DNA from 2 places in the Nocardioides albertanoniae genome. Region 2 is predicted to be linked to the other one. Evidence: riboswitches for the same ligand, from Rfam matches in the RefSeq annotation. Region 2 holds a riboswitch; the other holds the start of a gene.
What was found. Region 2 has a riboswitch for cobalamin ahead of FB381_RS24230 (nitrite reductase). Riboswitches for the same ligand answer to the same signal wherever they lie in the genome.
Positions count from the first base shown of each region.

Region 1 (4,665 bases), 2.0 Mb from region 2:
CCAGGCGACGGGGTGCAGGTCACGCGGCAGGCGCGCGACGGCGGCGGTGCGGATCACGGTGGTCATCGTCGGCGCCACCACACGACTCCGGCGGCGGCGAACAGCGCGAGGATCCCGGTCGGGGCGACCCAGGCGGGGAGCGGCTTCGGCGAGCTCTGCTCCGATTCCGGCTCGGATTCGGCGGCGTCATCCGGAGATAACTCCGGCGACGGGCTTGAGGGCGCCCCCACAGCACTCCCAAGCTCCGTCGCCGGAGCGGTAACGACATTGTCGTCTATCCACGTGAACGCAACACCCTGCCCGGAGGTCACGGCTATTTCGGTAACATTTCTGGAGGCGTAGCTCCAGGCCCCGGATTCGTCGGTGACCCACAGCGACCAGTAGGCGTCTGCGGGCGGCATCTGAGCGCATCCGGCCGCCTTCGGACGCTCGTCGACCCGGCACACGACACTGGGCATCGAGGTCACGAACGTGAGCCGATGCCCCGCTTTCTCGAACACGTCGGCACCGGTGTCGCCCTCCTCGGGCCGCACGCAGTCGACCTCCGGAGCCCCACCCAGCGCACGGGGCTCGACGACCACGGTGACGCCGTCGCACGCGTCGGCGGTCGACGCCGCGGCCGGCGGGAGGGCCGGAGAGAAGAAGAGTGCGGTGGCCCCGGCGAGAACCGCCAGGGCCACCAGCGAACGCACGCTCAGCACGAGCTCTTCTCGGTCGCGCCCTTGGGCAGCTGCTCGAGGGAGGGCAGCGCCTGCGCAGCCGCGAGACGATACATCCCCTCGGACTCCTTGGTCAGACCCTTCTCGTTGCCGTCGGTCAGCGCCGCGTCGTCGAACGCGACCGCGCCGGCGTCGTCACCGCAGGTCACGACGTGCTCGGCGACCCACGTGGCCGCCTTCTCGGCGGCCGCGTCCTCGTCGGCCTCGGCCAACGCCCAGCCGGCCAGGCCGGTGGAGTTGGAGTTGGGCACGTTTCCCGTGGCCGAGCTGAACGAGCCGTCCTTGGCCTGGGTCGACGTCAGCCAACGTACGCCGGCGGCGGCTGCCTTCTCGGCCTCGGTGGAGTCGACCTCCTGGAGGGCGAGCACGGCGAACGCGGTGGCGTCGACGTCGGGCACCGCCTTCGGGTCGGCGTCGCAGCCCTGGTCGGCCGCGGCGGGGTCGGGTGCGAACGTGATCCGGAACCAGCCGTCGGAGCACTGCTGCTCACCCAGGAAGTCGGCGGCGGCCTTCGCCTTGGCCGACTCGGCCTCGCCCAGCGCCATCACGGCGTAGGACTGCCCGATGGTGTTGGCGTAGTCGGCCGCCTTCTTGTTCTTCGGGTCGAGCTCGTCGGCGATGCGACCCGTCTCGGAGACGGCCTGTTCGAGCTGTTCGAGCAGCCCGGAGTCGGCCACGTCGGCCTCCTGCTGGAGCACCAGCGCCTTCGCGGTCGACCCGGCCGAGGTGACGGTGCCGAAACCGGGGCTGGTGTAGGCCTTCTGGTTCTTGGTGACCGCCTTGGCGATCGTCTCGACGTCGGCGTCGTGGCCGTCGACCTGAGCCAGCGCGATCCCGATGTCGGCGCTGAGACCGAAGTCGTCGGTACCGTACTGCGCGTTGCGGGCCACGCCGTCGGGCGCCTGCGCGACGAGCCAGTCGGCCACGCTCGCGGCCGTCTTGGTGTCGTACGCCTTCTCGTCTGCGCCGTCGGCACCGTCTGCGTCCTCGCCGCCGCAGGCGGCCAGCGACAGCGCGCTCAGCGCGACGAGAGCGGCGATGCCGCCCCTGATGGTCTTGTTCATGGTTCCTTCCCGCTGTAAGGGCGGGAGGCGCGGGGCCGACCCGCTGCGTTCCACGACAGCGACTGGTCAGACACGGCCGCGGCAGGTGCTCCGGCTCGCTCGGGCGGTCTCGATCGAGACGATCTCGATGGCCCGGGCCTACGGTTGCGGGTCAGCGCCGGGATTCGACCGGCTTCCCCCACCACGGCGTGTGTGGATGGTGCTCTGAGTTATCGGACCAATCCTACGGCGGCCAGGCGGACGTACGTCACTTCCTGACGTTGCGACGGTCGCCGACCGCGATCGCCGAGGTGCCCTCGTCCTTGAGCTCGAAGAGGTCGATCGCCTTGATGAGCTTGGTCCACGTGGAGTAGCCGTAGTTGCGGGGGTCCTCGGAGGACTGGTTGCGGATGCGGGAGACGACGGTGCCGACCAGTGCCCAGCCGTCGTCGTCGGCGGCAGCGTCGATGGAGTTGCGCAGCAGCTGGATCAGGCGTGCGTTGCCCTTGAGCGCCTGCCCGGTGGTCGCCGAGGACCGCTTGCGCGTGCGGCCCTCGCCGTTGGCGGCCTCGGTCTCCTCGTCGGCGTCGCCGCCGAGCTTCTCCACCACGGTGAACCGGGTGCAGGCGCTCTTGAACGGCGCCGGCGTCTTCTCCCGGCCGTAGCCGTAGACGGCCTGCCCCTTCTCCCGCAGGTAGTGCACCAGCGGCGTGAAGTCGGAGTCGGAGGAAACCAGCGCGAACGCATCCGGAGTGGCCGCGTGCAGCAGCTCGACCGCGTCGATGGCGAGCGCCATGTCGGAGGCGTTCTTGTGCGCAGTCAGGTCGAACTGCTGCATCGGCCGGATCGCGGCGTCGTGCAGCTCCCCGATCCACCCCTTGAGCTCGGGCTTGGTCCAGTTGCCGTACGCCCTCCGGATCGTCACCTCACCGTATTCGGCCAGGTCGTTGAGGATCGCGTCGATCTTGGCCGCGGGCGCGTTGTCGGCGTCGATGAGCAGGGCGATACGGAAGGGCTCGGTCACGGCGGACAGTCTGCCAGTGCCACACACCGTCGAGTCGGCTCATCCTGACCAAAACCATCGCCGAGTCGGCGCGTTAGAACGCGCCGACTCGGCGGGTTGGGTTGTCAGGACGAGCCGACTCGGCGTACGTCAGGCGAGCTTCTCCAGGATCAGCTCGCGCACGCGCTTGGCGTCGGCCTTGCCACCGGTCGCCTTCATGACCGCGCCGATGAGCGCACCGGCCGCGGCCTGGTTGCCGCCACGGATCTTGTCGGCGACCGCGGGCTGGGCGGCGATGGCGTCGTCGACCGCCGCACCGAGCTCGCCGTCGTCGGAGACGACGGCGAGACCACGGGCGTCGATGATCTCGGCGACGGTGCCCTCACCGGCGACGAGGCCCTCGAAGACCTGGCGCGCCAGCTTGTCGGTCAGCGTCTTGGCGTCGACCAGCTTCTGCACCTCGGCGACCTGAGCAGGCGTGACACCGAGCTCGGCGAGCTCGACACCGCGGTCGTTGGCCGATCGAGAGAGCTCGGCCATCCACCACTTGCGCGCGGCCTGCGCCGAGGCTCCGGCTGCGACCGTCTCCTCGATCAGCACCATCGCGCCGGCGGCCCACACGTCGCGCATCTCCAGGTCGGAGTAGCCCCAGGCGGCCTGCAGCCGAGCCCGCTTGACGGCGGGCGGCTCGGGCAGCGTGCCGCGGAGCTCCTCGACCCACTCGCGCGAGGGAGCGACCGGCACCAGGTCGGGCTCGGGGAAGTAGCGGTAGTCGTCGGCGTCCGACTTCGGCCGGCCGGCCGAGGTGGTGCCGGTGTCCTCGTGGAAGTGGCGGGTCTCCTGGAAGATCGCCTCCCCCGCGTCGAGGATCCCGGCGTGGCGCGACATCTCGAAGCGCATCGCCCGCTCGACCGAGCGCAGCGAGTTGACGTTCTTCGTCTCGGTGCGGGTGCCGAGATCGTCGGAGCCCTTGGGAGACAGCGACAGGTTGACGTCGCAGCGCATCGAACCCTGGTCCATGCGTACGTCGGAGACACCCAGACCCAGCAGGATCTCGCGCAGCGCGGCGACGTACGCCCTGGCCACGAGCGGTGCCTTGGCACCGGCGCCGGTGATCGGGCGGGTCACGATCTCGATCAGCGGGATGCCGGCGCGGTTGTAGTCGACCAGCGAGTAGTCGGCCCCGTGGATGCGACCGGTGGCGCCACCGATGTGGGTGGTCTTGCCGGTGTCCTCCTCCATGTGGGCGCGCTCGATGTCGACCCGGAAGGTCTCCCCCTCCACCTCGACGTCGAGGTAGCCGTCGTAGACGATCGGCTCGTCGTACTGGCTGGTCTGGAAGTTCTTCGGCATGTCCGGGTAGAAGTAGTTCTTCCGGGCGAACCGGCACCACTCCGCGATCGAGCCGTTGAGCGCGAGGCCGATCCGGATCGCGCTCTCCACCGCCTTGGCGTTCACGACCGGCATCGCGCCGGGCAGGCCGAGGCAGGTCGGGCAGACCTGGGTGTTGGGCTCGCCGCCGAACGTCGCCGGGCAGCCGCAGAACATCTTGGTGTTGGTGTTGAGCTCGACGTGCACCTCGAGCCCGAAGGCCGGGTCGTAGCGCTCCAGCACCTCGTCGAAGTCGACGAGGTCCGCGGCATCGGTCGCGGCGGTCATCGGGCCACCTCCAGCTTGTCGATCGAGAGCACCGAGCCGACGGCCGCCTCCAGGGCGGCACCGACGCGGTAGAGACGGGCGTCTTCGAGGACGGGCGCCAGCAGCTGCACGCCGACGGGCAGGCCGTCGTCGTCGGAGACACCGGCCGGGACGGAGATGCCCGGCGTGCCGGCCAGGTTGGCGGGGATCGTGGCCAGGTCCTGCATGTACATCGCCAGCGGGTCGTCGAGCTTCGCGCCCA
Region 1 covers NZ_VFOV01000001.1:3,570,413-3,575,077, forward strand. The annotation lists gene FB381_RS17105 (CbiQ family ECF transporter T component) at 1-66, opposite strand, end outside; gene FB381_RS17110 (hypothetical protein) at 63-701, opposite strand; gene FB381_RS17115 (prenyltransferase/squalene oxidase repeat-containing protein) at 695-1,783, opposite strand; cobalamin riboswitch at 1,847-1,983, opposite strand; gene FB381_RS17120 (NYN domain-containing protein) at 2,031-2,786, opposite strand; gene gatB (Asp-tRNA(Asn)/Glu-tRNA(Gln) amidotransferase subunit GatB) at 2,916-4,424, opposite strand; gene gatA (Asp-tRNA(Asn)/Glu-tRNA(Gln) amidotransferase subunit GatA) at 4,421-4,665, opposite strand, start outside.
Region 1: it holds a riboswitch for cobalamin, as region 2 does, so the genes downstream of both, FB381_RS17115 (prenyltransferase/squalene oxidase repeat-containing protein) here and FB381_RS24230 (nitrite reductase) in region 2, are expected to answer to the same signal.

Region 2 (4,665 bases):
GCGAGCCGGTGTCGAGACCAACACGGTCCCCTCCGGCGCTCGATTCGACCGTGTTGGTCTCGAGCCGGAGTCGTTCGTCCCTCACGACTCCGGCTCGACCAGCGGGGGGCTGGGAGTCGCCGGGAAGGACGATGAGCGAGAAGTAGGGCACCGAGTCCGGATCCACATCAGCCACCGGGAGCCAGCGCTCCTCGGGCTGCGAGGCGCGCTCGACGTACCAGGCGCCGTCGAGCCGCCCAGCAGCAGCCAACGCGGAGCGTACGGCCGGGAAGGTGCGGCCGAGCTTCATGATGATCGCGGCCTCGGTGTCGGCCAGGCGGCGGGCGAGCTCGGGCTCGGGCAGGGTGCCTGGGAGCACGGTGAGCACGTCGGTCTGGCGCACCAGAGGCGTGGACACCGCGGCGGTCGCGGCTGCGAAGGCGGGCACACCGGGCACCACCGACGTCGAGTAGATCTCCTTGAAGCGGTCGTGGAGATACATCGAGGAGCCGTAGAAGAGCGGGTCGCCCTCGGCGAGCAGCACGACGTCGCGGCCGGCGTCGAGATGGGCGGAGAGCCGCACGGCGCACGACTCGTAGAACTCGGCCATCGCGCCGACATAGCCGCCGGGGTGGGAGGTGGTGCCGGTGGTGACCGGGTAGCGCAGCTCCTCCTCGATCGCGTCGGCGGGGATCAGCTCGGAGGCGATGCGGCGGGCGTGCGACTGCTTGCTCACGCCGGCGTGGTAGGCCACCACCGGGGCGGCGCCGATCAGCCGGGCGGCCTTGAGGGTGATCAGCTCGGGGTCGCCGGGGCCGATGCCGACGACGGTGAAGCTCCCACGGGTCGCGCTGGTCATTCCTGCTCCTGGGCGAGTGCGTTGAGGGCGGAGGAGGTCATCGCCGAGCCGCCGCGGCGTCCGCGCACGGTGACGAAGGGGATGTCGATGCCGTGGTCGTCGGCGAAGGAGGCGAGCGCCTCCTTCGACTCCGCCGCACCGATGAAGCCCACCGGGCAACCGACGATGGCGGCCGGGCGCGGGCCGCCGTCGAGGATCATCTCGAAGAGGTGGAACAGCGCCGTCGGGGCGTTGCCGATGGCGACCACGGCACCCTCCAGATAGGGCTCCCACAGGGAGAGCGCGGCGGCCGTGCGGGTGGTGCCCCACTCGCGGGCCAGCGCCGGCACCCGGTCGTCGCCGAGCATGCAGAGCACCTCGTTGTCGCGCGGCAGCCGGCTGCGGGTGACCCCGGTGGCGACCATGGTCGCGTCGCACAGGATCGGCGCACCGGCCTCCAGCGCACCCCGGGCGGCCTTCACGAGATCGGGGTGGATGACCAGGTCAGCGGCCAGATCGACCTGCCCGCTGCCGTGGATCATCCGCACCGCGAGCCGCTCGGCGTCGGCCGGCACCGCGGAGAGGTCGGCCTCGCGCCGGATGGTCGCGAAGGAGTCGACGTAGATCGCCGGCCCCTGGTCGATGTAGTCGTAGCGCCGGGTCGGCCGTGCCTTCGGCGCCGGCACGAGTACGCCGCGCCACGGTGTCACCACGACCTCCGGCGACCTCTCGGCCAGCGCCTCGATCGCGGCCCGGTCGAGGGTGCCATCGGGCGCGGCGACATGCTCTCCCCCGGGCACCTCGCCGAAGTCGAGCTCGGCGGCCGGTGCGGGCACCCGCGGGTCGGCCACGAACGGCTCGATCAGGGCGGAGTCGAGCTCGGGTTCGAGCTCGGAGACGTGCCAGGGCGCGGACGGGCCCTCGCCGCGTACGTCCAGGAAGTCGGAGGCGAGCGCGGCGATCCGCGAGGCGGCCTCGACCAGCGGCACGACCGGCCCCCACGAGTCACCGACCCGCAGCTGCCCCTCGGTGGCCGAGAGCGCCACCACGCCCAGGTCGCACTCGCGCGAGACCAGGTCGCCGCGACCGTCGTCGAGCACGAACAGGAACCGGCCCGGCAGCGCCGCCAACCGCGGCGAGGCACACAGCAGCCGGTCGAGGGTGGCGGCCACACCGCGCAGGTCGGCCCGGCCCCCGGACAACCCCGTCTGCGGGGAGACCATCACGTTGCGTACGAGCTCGTGGCTCTGCGCCGGCACCAGACCGGTCGCCTCCAGCGCGGTCAGCACCTCGCCGGGCAGCGCACCGTCGGCCGACGGCAGCCCGCGCACCTGCAGGTTGGCGCGGCCGGTGAGATGCACCTGCCCGTCGCCGTAGGTCTCAGCCACCTCGACCAGAGCGCGCAGCGACGCCGTGGAGACCGCGCCGCCGATCAGACGCAGCCGCACCAGCAGGCCGTCGTCGGCGGGCCAGGGGCGGCCGACTCCCGGGCAACGGTCGGTTCGGACTCGCGACATCAGGGGCACCTGCTCCGTGTCATGTGCCCGATTTTCGTGTTGCAGCGCGGGGCACGTGGTGACCTGGCGACGGATGTCACCAGAGCCAGCAGGTCTTCGGACTCGGAATCGATCGGTGCGGAGCGCCTTCCCGGAGCCAGGCTCCAGTGGCTGCCCTTGCCGCTGAGGTCTCAGCAGAAGCGCGTGCCCCGCCCGTCATCCTCACCGCTGCGCGTCAGTCCCGGACTCTCACCGGGTTCCCTGACCCCATCACCGATGGAGCACGACTGGCAGGGGCGAGACTACCCGGCCTCGGGAGCCTGCGACCGCTCGGCCCGGACCGCGGCCAGCTCCTCGCGTACGGCGGTGAGGTCGTCGCGCATCGAGGTGAGCAGCGTCATCATCTCCGCATCGGACTCCTCCTCGTGCTCGGCGAGGCTCTCCACGCTCTCCATGCCGGAGACGACCACGGCGAGGAAGAGGTTGAGCACGGCGAAGGTCATCACCAGGATGAAGACGACGAAGAAGACCCACGCCGTCGGGTCCTCGGCCATGACCGTGCGGGCGATGTCGGGCCAGGCCTCGCCGGTCATCGTCTGGAAGAGCGTGAACGCACTGGTGCCGAGGTCGCCGAAGTATTCCGGCGCGATCTCGCCGTAGAGGTTGGTCGAGATGACCACCGCGACATACATCATCAGCACCAGCAGCCCCGCGACCGCGCCCATGCCCGGCATCGCGTTGATCAGCCCGTCGACCACGCGGCGCATCGACGGCACCGAGTTGACCAGCCGCAGCACCCGCAGGATGCGCAGCGCGCGCAGCACCGAGAGCGGCCCCGTCGCCGGCACCAGCGCGATCGCGACGATCACGGTGTCGAAGACGTTCCACGGGTCGAGGAAGAACCTCGGGCCGTACGCCACCAGGCGCAGCAGCAGCTCGACGACGAAGACCGCCAGCAGCAGGCTGTCGAAGAGGGCCAGCTCGTGGGCCAGATGCTCCGGCACCATCGTCTCCACGCCGAGCACCACGGCGTTGAGGATGATCACCCCGATGATGATCTTCTGGAATCGCTCGTCGTCGACCAGCGTACGCACCCGGGTGCGCACCGAGATGTTGCCCGACATCGTTCGCCCGTGCTCCTGCCGCCTGTGACCTGTTGCCGTTGCTGCTGTGGTCGTTGCTGTTGCTGTGACCGCGCCGGAGCCTATCGGTGCCGAGTCGGCTCGTTCTCACCAGATCCCCCGCCGAGTCGGCTCGTCATAACGAGCCGACTCGGCGGGTCTAGGTGGTGGCCAGGTGCACGGCGAGGCCGAGGCCGGCCAGGCCGACCAGCCAGCGCAGCGGGCGCTCGGGGGCGACACGCACGATGGCGGGGCCGAGGAAACCGCCGAGCACGGCGCCGGATCCGAGGGCGAGCGCCGCAGGCCAGTCGACCGGGGCGAAGAAGAGATAGGCGATGGCCGCAGTGCCGTTGGCGACACCGGTCGCGATGTTCTTGACCGCGTTGGTGATCGCGATCGCCTCGGCGCGCTCGAGCGCGAGAGCGGCGAGCGCGATGATGCCGACGCCGGCGCCGAAATACCCGCCATAGATGCCGAGCACGAACACGATCGCTCCCCAGCCGAACGCCCGGACCGACGTACGCCGCCCATCGCCGCCCAGCGCCCCCGGTCGCGGCCGCTCGGCCGCCCGCGAAGCGGCCCAGGTCCGGATCCGGTCGCGAAGCAGCAGGAGCACCGAGCCGGAGCCGACGAGCCAGGGCACCACCGCCTCGAAAGCCTCGGCCGGGGTGGTGAGAAGCAGGGCAGCGCCCACCGCACCGCCGAGGAACGAGGCCAGCGCCAGCCAGCCGATCCTTCTGCCCTGGCCGCGCAGCTCGCGGTGCGAGCCCGCGACGGCACCGCCGGTGACGCCGAACATCGCCACCGTGTTGGTCACGTTCGCGATCACCGGCGGCAGGCCCGCGGCGAGCAATGACGGATAGCTCACCAGTGAGGCCAGGCCCGCGACCGAGCCGGTCAGCCCGGCCCCGACGCCGGCGAGCAGGAGCCAGGCGACCTCGGCGCTCACCGGATCGGGGGCGCGGTCAACGGACCAGGCAGGGGCGTTTGGGGTCGAAGGTCCATCCAGGCACCAGATACTGCATCGCGACGCCGTCGTCGCGGGTGCCGAGGCCGTGCTCGAGGTAGAGCTCGTGGGCGGCGGCGAGGCGGTCGCGGTCGAGGCGTACGCCCAGGCCTGGCGTGGTCGGCACCTCGATGGCGCCGTCGCGGATCTGCAGAGGGGCCTCGGTCAGGCCCTGGCCGTCCTGCCAGATCCAGTGGGTGTCGAGGGCGGTGATCTCCCCCGGCG
Region 2 covers NZ_VFOV01000001.1:1,539,767-1,544,431, reverse strand. The annotation lists gene cobJ (precorrin-3B C(17)-methyltransferase) at 1-838, opposite strand, end outside; gene FB381_RS24080 (precorrin-8X methylmutase) at 835-1,443, opposite strand; partial or broken gene FB381_RS24230 (nitrite reductase) at 2,137-2,334, opposite strand; cobalamin riboswitch at 2,405-2,620, opposite strand; gene FB381_RS07355 (ion transporter) at 2,616-3,437, opposite strand; gene FB381_RS07350 (sulfite exporter TauE/SafE family protein) at 3,595-4,383, opposite strand; gene FB381_RS07345 (enolase C-terminal domain-like protein) at 4,400-4,665, opposite strand, start outside.